Regions from separate parts of the Mesorhizobium sp. WSM4871 genome, predicted to be linked through region 1. Evidence: predicted binding sites of a transcription regulator. Region 1 holds the regulator's gene; each other region holds the start of a gene.
The links. The regulator LexA, encoded in region 1, represses DNA repair genes until DNA is damaged. The targets are predictions, from matches to a motif close to TGTTCNNNNTGTGTTCNG.
Positions count from the first base shown of each region.

Region 1 (5,589 bases):
TCCCAGCCACCGCCAGTCGCCGATTCACACGGAGAACGCAGCTTGACCTTGCCTTCACGAGATTTCGCTATCCCGCTTGCTAGGCGTGAAGCGATCCGGTCGCCGCGCTAACAGCCAACCGGCGACACGCCCACGCAGCCTCTGGGGACGCTGACACACCACTCCCAGAAGGTCGGAGATATTTGCTGCCCTTGGTAACCGGGTGACGCCTCCGTGGTGGTGCTTTTGTCACCGCGATGTAACAGCGAGAGTTTCGCTTTGTCCGCGCCGGATCTTATGCGGCACGGCTCTGGTGTCGTTGGATTGAAGCCGGCCGAGGATCGCAAATCGACGCCGAAATTACGGCGGGTTATACGGCGGGTTGTCTTGTCGCCGAAAGCCATCGCTGAAGGAAGGACCCAGGGCAGGCACTGGAAGCGGATGTGGTTGCGCGGACTTTCGCGCGTCGCGCGTTCATGTAGCATAGGAGGTCAAGGGCGCAAGGGGCAGACCCGATGGCTGGACGAGGCCGGGATACGGACGAGGGCGAGGACGCGATCAGCGGCGTCAGCGAACGGTTGCTGTTCGCCGCCTCCGTTCCCGTCCCGCCGGCGCCAGCTTCGCTGCCGCGCCTCGATATCCCGCCGCCCTTGCCGCCGGATCGCACGCCGACGGTGCCGGTCCCGACTGTCGGCACCACGACCCGCCTTGGCGGGCAGTTTCGCCGCCTTTCGTCATCCAGCATCCGCGCCGCCGTGGTCTCGGCGGCCAGCCTGGAAATCGACCGGGGCATCGCCTTCCTGCTGGTGCCGGTTTTCCTCGCATCCGGGGCGATCTTCTATTTCTCGCTTGCCGTGGAACCGGGTTTTGCGCAACCCATCGCCGTCGTGGTCCTGATGGCGTTGTGCGCGGCCGGCTCGCGGTCATGGCGCAAGACGCATCTGTGCTTCATGGCGGCGCTGTTGTGCGCGCTCGGCGTGCTCGCCGCCAAGGTCGAGACCTGGCGCGTCGCAACGCCGATGCTCGGTTCGGAAATCCCGACGCGGCTGACCGGCCGTGTCGTCAGCCTCGACCAGATGGCGAATGGCCGCGTCCGGCTGGCCATCGATGTGATCTCAACCGCCCGGCCGACGCTGCGCTATCCCCCGGAACGGGTTCGCGTTTCCGCGTCAAAAATACCGCCTGGCATGACCGCCGGATCCGTGGTGACCGGCTACGCCAGGCTGCTGCCGCCGACCGGCCCGGTGCGGCCGGACAGCTATGATTTCTCCTTCGACAGCTATTTCACCGGCATCGGCGCCAGCGGCTTTTTCCTCGGCACGCCGAAACTTGTCGGCGCGGATGCCACGCCGCCAGATGGCACACTGCTTGCCGCGCGCCTTTCTTCGGCGGTCGAGAACGCCCGCGAGAGCATCGCGAACCGTATTCGCGGTCAAGTTGGCGGCGCCGAGGGCGAAATCGCCGCGGCCCTGATCGTCGGCGTGCGCGCCGGTATCCCGGAAAAGATCAACGAGGCGATGCGGCGCACCGGCATCTACCACATCATTTCCATCTCCGGCCTGCATATGGCGCTGGTCGCCGGTACGGTCATGGCGCTGCTGCGCGGCGCCTTCGCGCTGTTTCCCGATTTTTCCTCGCGCCGGCCGATCAAGAAATACGCGGCCGCGGCCGCACTCTTTTCGATCGCGGCCTATCTCGTCATTTCTGGCGTGGTGGTCGCGGCCGAGCGCAGCTTCATCATGCTGGCGGTGATGCTGATCGCGGTGCTCTTCGACCGGGCAGCACTGACCATGCGCAATCTGGCGATTTCGGCGATTGCCGTCATCCTGGTGTCGCCGCACGAGGTGGTCGGCCCGAGCTTCCAGATGTCGTTTGCCGCGACCGCCGCACTTGTCGGCGCCTATGCCGGCTGGTCCGATTACCGTGCAGGCAAGGTCACCACGCCACCGCCACGACGATCGCTGCCTGGTTTCGTCACGCGAAAATTCCTGGCTGCGATGGGCGGCCTCGCCATGACCTCCATCATCGCCGGCGGCGCAACGGCGCTTTTCGCCATCTGGCACTTCCAGCGCGTCTCGCCGCTCAGCCTGTTCGCCAACCTGGCCGTCATGCCTGTTGTTTCGCTGGTGGTCATGCCTTTCGCGGTTCTCAGCGCGTTGGCGATGCCGTTCGGCGCCGACGGCCCTTTCCTCTATGTGATGGGCAAAGGGCTCACGGCGATGATTGCCCTGTCCGGCTGGATATCGCAGCGCTCGCCGATCGATGCGGTCGGGCTGATTTCGCGTCAGTCCGTCCTGCTGGTGACGATCGCCCTTGTCATCGCGACCATGGCGACGACCCGGCTACGGCTCGCGGCCCTTCCTTTCGCGCTCGCCGGACTGCTGACGATTTCCCACACCCGCACGCCCGACGTCCTGATCTCGGAGGACGGGCATCTGGTGGCGCTGTCGATCGGGAACGGCGAACTTGCCATCAACCGGGTACGTTCGAACGTGTTTACCACCGACAACTGGAAGCATGCGCTGGTATCCGAAACCATCGTCGAACCGGAGACGTTCGCCAAGGGCGACGCTCAGTTTGACATAACCGATCCGGCCGAATTGCCGCCGGGCGCGCCGTTCTACTGCACAGAAGGCCTGTGCATAGCCAGGCATCCGTCGGGCGCTATCGTCGCGCTCGCCGACGACCGCAAGACCGCCCGGCCAGCCTGCGCCTTTGCCGACCTGATCGTCATCGACGATGCCACCGCCTACGATCCCTGCCGCAATCCGCTGATCCTTGTCGTCACCAAACGGCAGCTTGCCCGCGCCGGCAGTGCCGCCGTCTTCTTCAACCCGCAATCGGCGACCATGCGTGCAGAAATCCGCTTCGCCGTCGAAGCGCCATATCGGCCATGGCATACCCAGCGAAAGTTTTCGCGCGAGGCGAGGGGGCTGCCGCCATACCGCAAGCCCGAGAAATCCAAGCCGTCTGTGGTTCAGTAACGCCGGATCAAACCGACGAGCTTGCCTTGCACCTTGACGCGGTCCGGCCCGAAGATGCGCGTCTCGTAGGCCGGGTTGGCGGCTTCGAGTGCGATCGAAGCGCCCTTGCGGCGGAACCGTTTCAGCGTCGCTTCCTCCTCGTCGACCAGCGCCACGACGATCTCGCCAGGCTGGGCGGTGTCGGCATTGCGGATGATGACCGTGTCGCCGTCGAAGATGCCGGCTTCGATCATCGAGTCGCCCTTGACCTCGAGCGCGTAGTGCGCGCCGCCTGTAATCATGTCCGGCGGTACCGAGATGGAGTGCGTCTGGTGCTGGATGGCGTCGATCGGCACACCCGCGGCGATGCGGCCCATCACCGGAATGGACACCGCGGCAACGGCGTCGTCATTGTTGCCGGCGGAAGGCATTCGCGATAGCGCCGGCTTGATCTGCCGTCCGAGGTTACCCTGCCCGGAATTGTTTTGGCCAAGGCTGCCCTGAATGACGCTCGGCGAGAATTTGCGCGCCGCATTGAGGCCAGGGGCAATCGAGTCGGGAAGACGCAGCACCTCCAGCGCACGAGCGCGATTCGGTAGCCGGCGAATGAAGCCGCGTTCCTCCAGCGCCGTGATCAGCCGATGGATCCCGGATTTGGAGGCGAGATCGAGCGCTTCCTTCATCTCGTCGAACGAGGGCGGAATGCCGCTTTCCTTCATCCGTTCGTGGATGAACATAAGCAGTTCATGTTGCTTGCGTGTCAGCATCGCGGCCCCCAAAACAGAATCAGAAAAACAAACCCAGAACAAACACTATCTGTTCCAGTTGTGTTCCGCAACCATTTAAAGTTTAATGAATGTGTTGACGTTTTGTTCAGCGTAGCATCAGCACGCTGCAGGCAGCGCCGGCCGCGGCGACGGGAGCGAAAGGCTCACGCACGATCAGCCCATTGGCGTCGGCCAGCATTCTTAGCATCGAGGAATCCTGGATGCCGAACGGCGTCGCCTTGAACGATCCGGCCTCTTCGGTCACCACGGCGCGCACATAATCCTGCCTGAGATCGTTCGCCGGCATTGCGGCGCCGAGCCGCGCCTCGCGCATGTCCTGCCGATACGCCCGGCCGCCGAGCCGCGCCAGCAGCGGCTTCAGAAAAAGCTGCGTGCAGACCAGGCTCGCCACCGGGTTGCCGGGCAGGCCGATGCATCTGACAGTGCCCAGCCGCCCGGACATCAGCGGCTTGCCGGGGCGCATGGCGATCTTCCAGAAATCGAGCGTCATGCCTTCGCCGGTCAGCACGTCATGGACGAGGTCGTGGTCGCCGACCGAAGCGCCGCCGAGGGTGACGAGGACATCGGCGCCGGCGGCGACCGCCTTTTTCACCAGAGTGGCGATCGCTTCCTTGCGATCCGCGGCGATGCCGAGATCGAGGGCATTTGCACCGACCGACCGGGCTGCGGCGGCAACGCCATAGGCATTGGACGAGATGATCTGGTCGGGCCCGAGGTCGCTGCCCGGCGGCAGCAATTCGTCGCCGGTGGCGATGATGGCGACCAGGGGCCGTTTCACCACGCTGACACGCGGATGATTGGCCGAGGCTGCCAGCGACAATGCGGCCGGATCGAGCAGGCGGCCCTTCTCCAGCAGGACATCGCCTTTCGAGAAGTCGAGCCCCAGACGGCGTATGTTTCGCCATTCCGGCGTCGGCTCGGTCACTTCGATGCTGCCGCCGCCGAGATCCCTGGCGTTCTCCTGGATAACGATGGTGTCGGCGCCGGCGGGAAGCGGCGCTCCGGTAAAAATGCGCACGGCTTGCGCCGGACCGACAGTGCCTTCGAAGCCACGACCGGCCGGCGCCATGCCGATCACCGAAAGCCTGGCGGGTGCGGATGTGACATCGGCGGCCCGCGCCGCATAGCCGTCCATGGCCGAGGCATTGAAGGGCGGCTGGGTGCGCAGCGCCATCACGGGCTCGGCCAATACCCGGTCAGCCGCGTCCATCAGCGCAACGCTTTCGGCTGGTAGCGCCGTCGCACCGTCAAGGAGGCGTTCGAGCGCCTCCGCCACCGGGACCAGCGCCATTTAAGAACCTGCCTTGTAGTCGCCGGACTTGCCGCCGGTCTTTTCCACCAGCCGGACGCCGGAGATCACCATGGCGCGGTCGACCGCCTTGGCCATGTCGTAGATCGTCAGGCAAGCGACCGAGGCCGCGGTCAGGGCTTCCATCTCGACGCCGGTCTTGCCGGTGACGCGGACCAGCGCCGTGACCTTGAGGCCGGGCAGCGACTGGTCCGGTTCGATATCGATGGAGACTTTTGTCAGCAGCAGCGGGTGGCAGAGCGGGATCAGTTCATGCGCCTTCTTTGCCGCCATGATGCCGGCGATGCGTGCGGTGCCGAGCACGTCGCCCTTCTTGGCATCGCCCGCCAGGATCATTTCCAGTGTTTGCGGCCGCATCGAGACAAAACCTTCGGCGATCGCCGTGCGCGTCGTCTCCGCCTTGTCACCGACATCGACCATATTGGCTTCGCCTTGCGCGCCAAGATGGGTGAGGGCGGCTGACATCGTCAGATAACCTCTGCTGGGGCCTTGCCGGTCAACAGCGAGCGCGTTGCTGCAGCCACGTCCTGTTGCCGCATCAGGCTCTCGC
Region 1 is NZ_JBVVPU010000005.1:391,203-396,791, forward strand. It holds gene AC0L2H_RS13660 (ComEC/Rec2 family competence protein) at 495-2,963, shown strand; gene lexA (transcriptional repressor LexA) at 2,957-3,709, opposite strand; gene AC0L2H_RS13670 (molybdopterin molybdotransferase MoeA) at 3,816-5,021, opposite strand; gene moaC (cyclic pyranopterin monophosphate synthase MoaC) at 5,022-5,504, opposite strand; gene trpC (indole-3-glycerol phosphate synthase TrpC) at 5,507-5,589, opposite strand, start outside.

Region 2 (5,589 bases), on a different contig from region 1:
TTTGCTCCACACTGACGAACCGCATGGAGCGATCATGAACCCGACTTCGACCCACGAAATGAAACCACACGGCCATCATGGCGTCGGCATCACCGAAACCAGGGCGCGCGCCGGCGCGTTGCTGGAACAGGGTGCGGCGTTCATGCACCTGGAGGCCGGCGCACTGCTGGCAACGGGCAGCCAGGCGCCAACAGGCGACGAAAAGCGGCCCGCGCGCAGGGAAGAACATGTCGATGTCGTCGTCATCGGCGCCGGCCAAAACGGCCTATCCGTCGGCTATCACCTCGCCCGCAAGGGCGTGAAGTTCGTCATCCTGGAAGCGCGCGAACGCGTCGGCGACATCTGGCGCTCACGCTGGGATTCGTTGCGCCTGTTCACGCCGGCGCGCTTTGACGGACTGGCCGGCATGCCCTTCCCCGCTGGCCGCTATTCCTTCCCGACCAAGGACGAGATGGCCGACTATCTCGAAGCCTATGCGAGGAAATTCGCCCTCCCGGTACGCACCGCCGTCAAGGTCGACGAGGTGACCCGTACCGGCGACCGCTATGTCGTCACATCGGGCCGGACCCGCTACGTCGCCAATCACGTCGTGGCCGCGGCCTCGAGCTACCAGAAGCCGAAAATCCCGGATTTCGCCGCATCGCTCGATCCGTCGATCCGGCAATTCCACTCAAGCGCCTACCAGAATCCCGCGCAGCTCAATACGGGCAGCGTGCTGCTGGTCGGCGCCAGCAATTCCGGCGCGGAAATCGCCATGGATCTCGCCCGCACGCACCAGGTCTGGCTGGCCGGACGACATCCCGGCAACATCCCGGTCGCCTACAATGGCTATTTTGCCATGCGCCTGGTCCTCCCGATCGTCTTCCGCATCGTTTTCCACCGATTGCTCACGGTCGACACCCCAATGGGCCGCAGGGCCAAGCCGGGGCAACTGGCCCATGGCCTGCCGCTGATCCGGGTCAAGCCCGGCGATTTGGACGCCGCCGGCATTCGCAGGGTCTCCCGCGTCGCCGGCGTCAGTGACGGCAAGCCGCTGCTCGACGATGGCCAGGTTCTCGACGTTTCGAACGTCATCTGGTGCACCGGTTTCCGCGCCGGGCTGGATTGGATCAAGCTGCCGGTCTTCGACGACACTGGCCGGGTGAAGCAGTATCGCGGCACTGTGGAGGGCGAACCGGGCCTCTATGTCTGCGGTCTGCATTTCCAGCATTCGACCTCCTCCACGATGATCCACGGCGCGGCACGCGATGCCGGCTACGTCGCCGACAAGATCGGCGAGCGCATGCGGGCCGCCGCCAGCTAACACTCGCAAGAGGGCTTTGGCCGGATTGTCGGGCGCCGGGCGATAATATTCGCACGGCGATCGGCAATTCGGCTTCCAAATCGGAACAAAACGTAGACACTTCTGGCCTTTCGCTGCCGAATCACTACATTCGGGGGCGATGTCCGGCTTTTCGGAAGACATGCCCTTTTTTGACGAACCGAATGCGCGGCCCGCGGCCCCGTCCGGCATCGCCGCGCGCGCCATGGCCGCCCGCAGCGGCCAAAACAATGCGCCCGACTATCTCAAGGGGTTGAACCCCGAGCAGCGGCTGGCGGTGGAGACCACCGAAGGCCCGGTTCTGGTGCTGGCCGGCGCCGGCACCGGCAAGACGCGCGTGCTCACCACCCGCATCGCCCACATCCTCGCCACTGGCAAGGCCTTCCCCTCGCAGATCCTCGCCGTCACCTTCACCAACAAGGCGGCGCGCGAGATGAAGCAGCGCATCGGCATCCTGATCGGCGAAGGCAATGTCGAGGGCATGCCCTGGCTCGGCACGTTTCACTCGATCGGCGTGAAGCTGCTGCGCCGGCACGCCGAGCTGGCGGGGATCAAATCCGATTTCACCATTCTCGACACCGACGACGTCGTGCGCCTGATCAAGCAGCTGATCCAGGCCGAGGGGCTGGACGACAAGCGCTGGCCGGCCAAGCAGTTCGCCCAGATGATCGACGGCTGGAAGAACAAGGGGCTTGGCCCGGCCGACATCCCCGAGGGCGACGCCCGCTCCTTCGCCAACGGCAAGGGCCGCGAGCTCTACAAGGCCTATCAGGAGCGATTGCAGACGCTCAACGCCTGCGATTTCGGCGACCTATTGTGCCACCCGATCCGCATCTTCCGCGCCTATCCCGATGTGCTGAAGGAATACCACAAGCGCTTCAAATACATCCTCGTCGACGAGTACCAAGACACCAACACCGCGCAGTACATGTGGCTGCGGCTCTTGGCGCAGCGGCCACAATCCTCCCCCCTTGAGGGGGAGGTGCCCGCGAAGCGGGCGGAGGGGGTCGCCGCAGAAGGCACCGCAAAAACGTCGAGCACTGCCGCCAGGACCCCACCCGACCGGGCTTCGCCCGGCCACCCTCCCCTCAAGGGGGAGGGATATCAGCGCCCGGCCACCGTAAACATCTGCTGCGTCGGCGACGACGATCAATCCATCTATGGCTGGCGCGGCGCCGAGGTCGACAACATCCTGCGCTTCGACAAGGATTTCCCCGGCGCCACCATCATAAGGCTGGAGCGCAACTACCGCTCGACCGCGCACATTCTTGGCACGGCTTCCCACCTGATCGCCCACAATGAGGGCCGCTTCGGCAAGACGCTGTTCACCGAAAAAGTCGCCGAGGACGACGAGAAGGTGCATGTCCACGCCGCCTGGGACTCGGAGGAAGAGGCGCGCGCCGTCGGCGAGACCATCGAGGCCTATCAGCGGCAGAAGCATAATCTCAACGACATGGCCATTCTTGTGCGCGCGTCCTTCCAGATGCGCGAATTCGAGGACCGTTTCGTCACGCTCGGCCTCAATTACCGCGTCATCGGCGGCCCGCGCTTCTACGAACGCATGGAAATCCGCGACGCGCTGGCCTTCTTCCGCGTCGTCGCGCAAGGCGCCGACGACCTCGCCTTCGAGCGCATCGTCAACGTGCCGAAGCGCGGGCTTGGCGAAGCCACCATCCGCCAGATCCACGACACCGCGCGCGCGCTGCGCATCCCGATGCTGGAGGCCGCCGCCAAGCTCGCCGAAAGCGACGAGCTGAAGCCGAAGCCGCGCGCCGCGCTGCGCGAGGTCGCTGCGAATTTCGAACGCTGGCAAAAAGCGCTGGAGACCACGCCGCACACCGAACTCGCCGAGACCATTCTGGAGGAGAGCGGCTACACCGACATGTGGAAAAACGACCGCTCGGTGGAAGCACCGGGACGGCTGGAGAACCTGAAGGAGCTGATCCGCTCCATGGAGGAGTATGAATCGCTGCGCTCCTTCCTTGAACATGTAGCACTTGTGATGGACGCCGAGCAGAATGAGTCCCTCGACGCCGTCAACATCATGACGCTGCATTCGGCCAAGGGCCTCGAATTCGAGACCGTATTTCTCCCCGGCTGGGAGGAAGGCCTGTTCCCGCATCAGCGGTCACTGGATGAAGGCGGCCGCTCCGGGCTCGAGGAAGAGCGCCGCCTCGCCTATGTCGGGCTGACCCGGGCCAAGAAGAACCTGCACCTCTGGTTCGTCTCCAACCGCCGCATCCATGGCCTGTGGCAGTCAACCATTCCCTCGCGCTTCCTCGAAGAACTGCCGGAAGCCCATGTCGAGGTCGCCGAAAGCGGCAACTCCTATGGCGGCTATGGCAATTCCTATGGTGGCGGCTCATTCGCCTCGGGCCGTGGCGGCCGACAGAACCCTTACGGCGCCTCGCGCTTCGACAATGTCGGCGAAGAGAAATCGGGAAGCTTCTCCAACACATATGCGACGCCGGGCTGGCAGCGCGCGCAAGCCAACCGCACCGAGGCGACCGACCGCAACTGGGGCTCGCGCTCCGGCCATCAGGTCGAGCGCATCGGCTATGGCGAGACCGACTCCGGCTACGGCGCCGGCCGCACCAGCGTCAAGGGCCGCACCATCGACGGCGAGCTGGTCGCCAAATCCGTCGCCGACACGCCGTCGGCCTTCAGCGTCGGCGACCGCGTCTTCCACCAGAAATTCGGCAACGGCAACATCGCGGCAATCGAAGGCAACAAGCTGACCATCGACTTCGACAAGGCCGGCCAGAAACGCGTGCTGGACGGGTTTGTCACTGGCGTTTGAGCCGCCTACTTGCCCTGTTGTCCTAAGGCTTGTTGAGATTCAGGATTCCACTTTTGGCTTGATTGTGATTCAAGCTTTGGATGGAACGATTTGTGCTGACGGACGCCCAATGGGCGAAGATGGAACCGCATTGTCTGGGTAAGCCAGCCGATCCCGGACGAAGTGGTGGCGACAATCGCCGCTTCATTGAGGCATTGCTTTGGATCGTGCGGACAGGAAGCCCGTGGCGCGACCTTCCAGCCTTCTTCGGGAGCTGGAACACGGTTTTCAAGCGATACCGCGATTGGGTCAAAGCCGATGTTTTCATTCGGCTTTTCGAGGCCTGCTCGGATGAGCCGGATATGGAATACGCCATGGTCGATGCCACCATCGTCAAGGTCCACCGCCACGGCCAGGGCGCAAAAGGGGGACTCAAAGCCAGGCCATAGGCCGCTCCAAGGGCGGCATGACAACCAAAATCCTGGCACTCACCGATGCACTTGGCAATCTTGTGCGCTTTGTTCTTTTGCCCGGCCAGCGGTTCGACACGGTGGGTGTTGCACCGCTCATCAATGGTGTCTGTTTCGGCGGCTTGATCGCCGACAAAGCCTTCGACAGCAACACCATCATTGCCGACCTGAATGAGCGCGGCGCCAGAATCGTTATTTCACAGCACTCACGTCGTACTTTTCCCCTGCCGCTCGACAAGGAACTCTACAAATGGCGCCATCTGATCGAGAACTTCTTCTGCAAGCTCAAGGAATTCAAGCGTATCGCCATGCGCGCCGACAAAACCGATCAGAGCTTCGCAGCCTTCATCAATCTCGCAGCCGCCGTCATAAACTCACGGTGAATCTCAACAAGCCTTAAAGCGACATTCTCTGGCGGAAGCCTCCCCACCTTCGTCATCCACGGGCGAAGCAGGAGCGAAGCTCCGTCGCGCAGACCCGAGGATGACGAAGCGACGGGCGTCTCCCTCCATCAACGCATGCGGCCCGTCAACGAAACTGCCCTCACCTGTACCTTGCCTGGTTCCACTTATGCCCGAGCAGCGACAGGATGATGATCAACCCGTTGAAGAACTGGACGTAGAAGCCGCTCAGTCCCGCCGCCACCACGCCGGTCTGGATGAACGCCACCGTGACCGCGCCGATGGCGCCGCCGACCACAGTGCCGATGCCGCCCCAGGTTGGCGTGCCGCCGACGAAGACCGAGGCCAGCACCGGCAGCAGATAGCCGTCACCGGCCGTCGGCCACCAGGTGAAGTTGATCATCACCGAGAACGTGCCGGCGATCGCCGCGCCGATGCCGACGAAGACGAACACTTTCACCCGCACCCGCTTGACGTCGATGCCCATCTGCTGGGCGCTGTCGGGATTGTCGCCGACCACCCTCACCTGCGCACCGAAGCGATGCCTGTTGTAGAGCAGCGCCGACAGCACGACGAAGGCGATGGCCCAGAAGATCTGCACCGGGATGCCCCAGATCT
Region 2 is NZ_JBVVPU010000003.1:96,139-101,727, reverse strand. It holds gene AC0L2H_RS07125 (flavin-containing monooxygenase) at 35-1,303, shown strand; gene AC0L2H_RS07120 (ATP-dependent helicase) at 1,443-4,121, shown strand; one part of gene AC0L2H_RS07115 (IS5 family transposase) at 4,202-4,532, shown strand; one part of gene AC0L2H_RS07115 (IS5 family transposase) at 4,532-4,953, shown strand; gene AC0L2H_RS07110 (ABC transporter permease) at 5,114-5,589, opposite strand, start outside.
Region 2: the regulator LexA is predicted to act here: its motif matches at 1,385-1,402, upstream of AC0L2H_RS07120 (ATP-dependent helicase).

Region 3 (5,589 bases), on a different contig from region 1:
GCCACCAGCTTGAGCGTGCCGTCGGCCATCGGCTCGTACATCACCGCTTCCGGCTTGCCGACATCGATCGCGTCATCCCTAAGATAGGTTGCATTGACATAGTGGATGCCCATGGCGCCGCCGGCCAGGCCGCTGGCGCAGGGGATCGGCGCGTAACCTTCGGCGGTCGCCGCCGACACGGTCTCGAAGCGGCTGTTGGCCGCCCGCACCTTGTCGGCCAGCTGGCTGGCGCCGTGGGCCTGGGTGGCGGTGGCCGCGATCGAAAGCAGGGATGAAGCGGCAAGGCGCCGCGTCCAAAGCGTGATGGTCATTTTCTTTCCATTCGTTGGTGTGGCGGAAACGGGCGCGTGCGCCGCGTTTGCCGCGCGTCTCGATTGATCTGCCCGATTCAATTTGCAGGGATCAGGCCCTATCTCATTGTTTGGGCGTGATCTTTCCGATCAAGGTTTGGCGCGCCTCAACTGGCTGTCGCGGGTCCGATGAACGCCGCGATCTCGGTCACCTTGTTGGCAGGGAAGCCGCCCTCGCGGGCATGCCGCTCGACGACAGCGGCGCTGTCGGCCTCATGGACGCAGTAGATCTTGTCGCCGGCGACATAGGAGGTCACCCATTTGTAGGGCGCGCCGAGCCCGGCCACGACCGCGTTGGACTTCGCTGAAATCTCCTTCAGCTCGGCTGGGCTGAGCTTGTCGGCGCCTGGAATCTCGCGTTCGATGATGAACGTTGGCATTGTCGGTCTCCATTGTTACGTTGTTGCGTTGACTTGTTGGGTCCACGGGGGCCTTGAAACCGGGCGCCGTTGGACCCGCTGCGCCGCGACACCAAAAAACGTGCGCGACCGGTCACACGCTTCGTCCCACGGTCGCCGCGCAAGGCTGTGGCGGTCGCTGTCGGATGGTGGAAAAGCGTGGGCGGGAAAATCAAACTCCTTGGCGAACCGGCGATCCTCGATGCCGCCGGGCAAAGCCAGCCGGTGCGCGGCCATCAGGCCTGGGCGCTACTTGCCCGCCTGGCGCTGGCGCGCGCGCCGCTTGACCGGCGCAGCCTGGCGGCGGAGCTGTTTCCCGAAACCGTCGATCCGCTCGGCTCCCTGCGCTGGTGCCTGGCTTCGCTGCGCAAGGCGCTCAACGCGTCGGAATGCCTGAACGGCGATCCGGTCGAGTGCCGCTTTGCCGCCGACATCGAGGTCGATGTCTGGAACCTCGACCGCGATGATTTCGATGTCGAGCAGGCCGGCCCGCTGCTGGGCGGCATGGAGCCCCGCTGCAGCCCGGAATTTTCGACCTGGCTGCTGGTCGAGCGCGAACGCATTGCCGGCATCGTCGAAGCGCGGATCAGGCAAGAGACCATCCGGGCAATGTCCATCGACGACCATGGCCGCGCCACGCGGCTGGCCGAGCTTGGTGTGCGGCGCAGCCCGTATGACGAAGGCGCCCATATCCTGCTGGTCAAAAGCCTGGCGCTGGCCGGGCGCTATGACGCCGCACTCGGCCAGGTCGAGGCGGCGGAAGCCGTGTTCCTGGCCGAGCTCGGCGAAAAGCCGTCGGCGGCACTGCGCAGCGCGGCTCGCCGCACCATTGCCTCGCCGCCCGGCGGCATTTCGCCGGAAGCCTTCGTCAGGTCGCTGATGCAATCCGGCCTTGCCGCGCTCTCGGCCGGTGCCGCGGATGCCGGCATCGATTGCCTGCGCCGCGCGGTCCGCGACGCCGAGAAGACCAATGACCCGCATCTCACGGCCGCCGCCACCTTCGAGCTCGGCACCGCGCTGGTCCATTCGGTCAGGGGCTATGACGACGAGGGCTCGATCCTGCTTCGCCAGAGCACCGAGCTGGCCCGTCGGTCGGGCAGCGCCGACGTCGCCTCGGCGGGCTTTCGCGAACTTGGCTATGTCGAGGCGCTGGCCGGCCGCCGCCCGACCGCCGCCACCTATCTGGCGCAGGCCGTCGAATTGGCCGAGGATAGCGATGCGCTCGCCGGCATCCACGGCGTCATCGGCTTCAACCTCATCGACTGGGGCCGCATCGAAGAAGGGCTGGACAACTACGCCCTGTCGCTGGAGCACGCCCGCTCCGCCGGCAACCGCCGCCGCGAGATCTGGTCGTTGGGGCTGGGCGGCTGGGGCCTGCTTGCGGCGGACCGGCTGCCGGAAGCCGATAGCTGGCTTGGCGATTGCCTGGCGCTGGTCGAGGAACAGCGCTGGATTTCCTTCCGGCCGTGGCCGGTCGCGGTGCTGAGCGAATCCCGAACCCGCCAGCAGGCGAACCCGAGGGAGCTGCGGCCAGGGTTGGAAGAAGCCTTTGCGCTGAGCTGCCAGATGAACGATCCCTGCTGGGAAGGCGCGGTGGCGCGTGCGCTGGCACTGACCTATGCCGCCCACGGGGCACTGCCCGAAGCGATGGAGTGGCTTGGCGAGGCACACCGCCGCTGCGGTCGCGACACCGACGCTTATTCCGCGCTCCAGGTCGAGATCCTGGCCAGCCAGGTCGAAATCACCTTGCGCCAGGGCCGACCGGAGGTCGCCGACGCCATCGGCCGTGAATGGCTGGCGCTGGCCGCCCGCACGCACCGCGACACGCATGTCGCGCGCGCGGCGGCGTTTATTGGCGGACGGCGGTAGGCTATCGTTCTGTTTCCCGCGACAGCGACTGCAGGAGTCCACGCTGAACAATGACTTGACGCAACGGTCGCGCGAGGCACCCCCTCTGTCCTGCCGGACATCTCCCCCGCAAAGGGGGAGATTGGCAGTCTCGACGTCCCGCCTGCCTTCCCGCGTTGATAGTTGGCGAAAGCCGAGATGACATCCGATCTCCCCCCTTGCGGGGGAGATGTCCGGCAGGACAGAGGGGGGTGCTTGGCTCATCCATGGCGCTCCTTGACAATCCGCCTGCAATGTTCTCTGTATGTTCCGGTCAGCCACCCTCAAGACAATGCGGCGTTCCAATCGCCGCGGGCGAACGGCTCGGATGGAAGCCAACATCCTCCACGCGGATCTCGACGCCTTCTATGCCTCGGTCGAGCAATTGCTTGACCCGTCGCTTCGCGGCAAGCCGATCGCCGTCGGTAGCGGCGTCGTGCTGGCCGCCTCCTATGAGGCCAGGGCTTTCGGCGTGCGCGGCGGCATGCCGGGGCGGCGGGCGCGCGAACTCTGCCCCGGGCTGATCTTCGTCGGCGGCAACTTCTGGGACTACCAGCGGCTGGGCGACGCGGCTATTCAAGTGCTTGGCGATTTCACGCCGGTGGTCGAGCGTATTTCCATCGACGAGGCCTTCGCCGATGTCGCCGGCTGCACCCATCTGTTCGGTCCGCCGGCCGAGATCGCCGCTTCCATCCGCCGCCGCGTGCGCGAAGAACTCGGCCTGCCGATCTCGGTCGGCGTGGCGCGCACCAAGCATCTGGCCAAGATCGCCTCGCAAGTGGCCAAGCCCGACGGGCTGGTGGTGGTCGATCCGCGCCATGAGCTGGAGTTCCTGCACGATTTGCCGGTCGAGCTGATGTGGGGCGTCGGCCCGGTCACCAGGCAGCGGCTGGCCGGCATCGGCGTCAACACCATCGGCGAGCTGGCGAAGACGCCGGGATGGTCGCTGGAGCGCCTGCTCGGGCCAGCGGCTGGCGAAAAGCTCAACGCGCTGGCGTGGAACCGCGATCCGCGCAAGCTCGAGACGCAGCGCCGTGCGCGCTCGGCCGGCGCGCAGTCGGCGCTCGGCAGGAAGCCCGCCGCCGAAAATGTCTTCGTGCCGGCGCTGCTGCATCTGGCCGACCGGGTCGCCACGCGGCTGCGGGCGAAATCGCGGCCCGGCCGCACGGTGACGGTGCGCGTCCGCTTCGCCGATTTGCGCTCGGTGACGCGCTCGATCACTCTCGACCAGCCGATTTCGGCAACCGCCATGCTGGCCGAGATCGCCGAGGCGCTGGTGCGCAAGGTGCTTGTCGATCATCCGCACGAAAAGACCATCTCGCTGCTGGCGATCGCCGTCTCGCATCTGGAGCAGCAGGCGGGCCTGCAACTGGAACTGCCGCTCGGCCTCGACGACGACCGGCGCCGCCCCGGCACGCACAAGGGTGCCGCACGCTGGACCGCCGACCGCGCCATCGACAAGATCCGCGACCGTTTCGGCTGGGAAGCGGTCGGTTATGCCTCGGTGGCGCTCGGGCCGCGGCGGTCGGTTCCCGACGCGTTTCGCGAACTGGCGGAAAAGGAGCTCTGAACCGGCGCGGGTGATCGCTGTTTCGCCATCCGCGCCCGGTTGACGAACCGCATCCGCCTGTGAATGGTCCGCCCCGCGCTCCCGGCCACGCGGATGCGCTTTGACCGGAGCTCCTATTGGGCCATTTGCCAGTCGTGCTCCCTCACCGCTTCGGCAAAAGCCGAGACAACAGGTGAAGGCAAGCGGTCGGTCACTGAAACGAGCGACACCTCGCGTATGATTTCAGGGTCGACGACGGGCCTGTGACAGACCCCGGGATGGCTGGCCGAGTATTCCGCGATGAAGCAGACGCCCATGCCCGCGGCGATCATCGCCAGAATCCAATCCTCGCGCTCGCTGCGAAAGGCGCTGCGGATATCGAAGCCGATGTTCCGGCAGAGCCCGTCTATGTGATCGCCATATTCGCAATTGATGCGCTCGAGATAGGCTTCGCCGCGAACGTCGGCAAGATGAAGCGTATTGCGCATCTCGAAAGGATGACCGGTCGAGAAGGCGATACCGAAGCGCTCCCGGTAAACAGGATCCGCCTTCAGGCCATGGTCGAATGGTTCGGGTCTTGCCAGCAGGGCGACGTCAAGCTTGCCCTCGGTCAGAAGGTCGGTGAGATGGCTTGCCGCGCCCTCGATCACGGTCACTTCTATGCCTGGATAGCGCTCTCGAAAGGCATTGAGGAAACCGATGAAGCGCAGCGGGCCTATGGTGCACATCACACCGAGCGTCAGCGACGCGGTTTCCAGCGAGAGGAAGCTCCTGGCCGTCCTCTTCGCAGTCTCCGAACGCTGCAGTACTTCGTCAAGATGGGTCCGCATCAGACAGCCGAAATCGGTGAGCCGGACTCGGGTCTTCTCGCGATGGAAAAGATAGCCGCCAAGTTCCGCCTCCAGCTTCTGTATGGCCCGCGTCAGCGCAGGCTGGCCGACGTGAACGAGGTCCGCCGCGCGATGAAAGTTGAGGGTCTCGCTGGCCGCCAGAAAATAGCGGATTTCATGCATCTCCATAATAATCTCCGCCGATGTCCCGTCTGCATCGCCGCGATGATAATTCGGCATTATCCGCCTCCCTCACGCCCAAGTAAACTTCAGCAGCCTTTATGGCAGCTTGGCCGCTGCCGGAGCCGATCTGAATTGGGATCGGCGTCACCGAACGCGGTTGAGGAGATCCAGCCCAAAGGGAGATTGCGATGTCTGAAGCCAGTCAGGAAAAGTTGGACGCATTCTTGGGGAAAATGGTCGGTGATCTCGGTGCGATCGCTACGGGCGCGGGGGTGTTGCTGGGAGACAGGCTCGGCCTGTTCAAGGCGCTGCGCGAAGGCGGCAAGATGACGGCCGCCGAACTTTCGACGCGCACCGGCACCCAGGAACGCCTGGTGAGGGAATGGCTTTCC
Region 3 is NZ_JBVVPU010000004.1:383,350-388,938, reverse strand. It holds gene AC0L2H_RS11185 (hypothetical protein) at 1-311, opposite strand, end outside; gene AC0L2H_RS11180 (DUF4242 domain-containing protein) at 458-730, opposite strand; gene AC0L2H_RS11175 (AfsR/SARP family transcriptional regulator) at 908-2,617, shown strand; gene dinB (DNA polymerase IV) at 2,964-4,205, shown strand; gene AC0L2H_RS11165 (LysR family transcriptional regulator) at 4,319-5,254, opposite strand; gene AC0L2H_RS11160 (class I SAM-dependent methyltransferase) at 5,386-5,589, shown strand, end outside.
Region 3: the regulator LexA is predicted to act here: its motif matches at 2,891-2,908, upstream of dinB (DNA polymerase IV).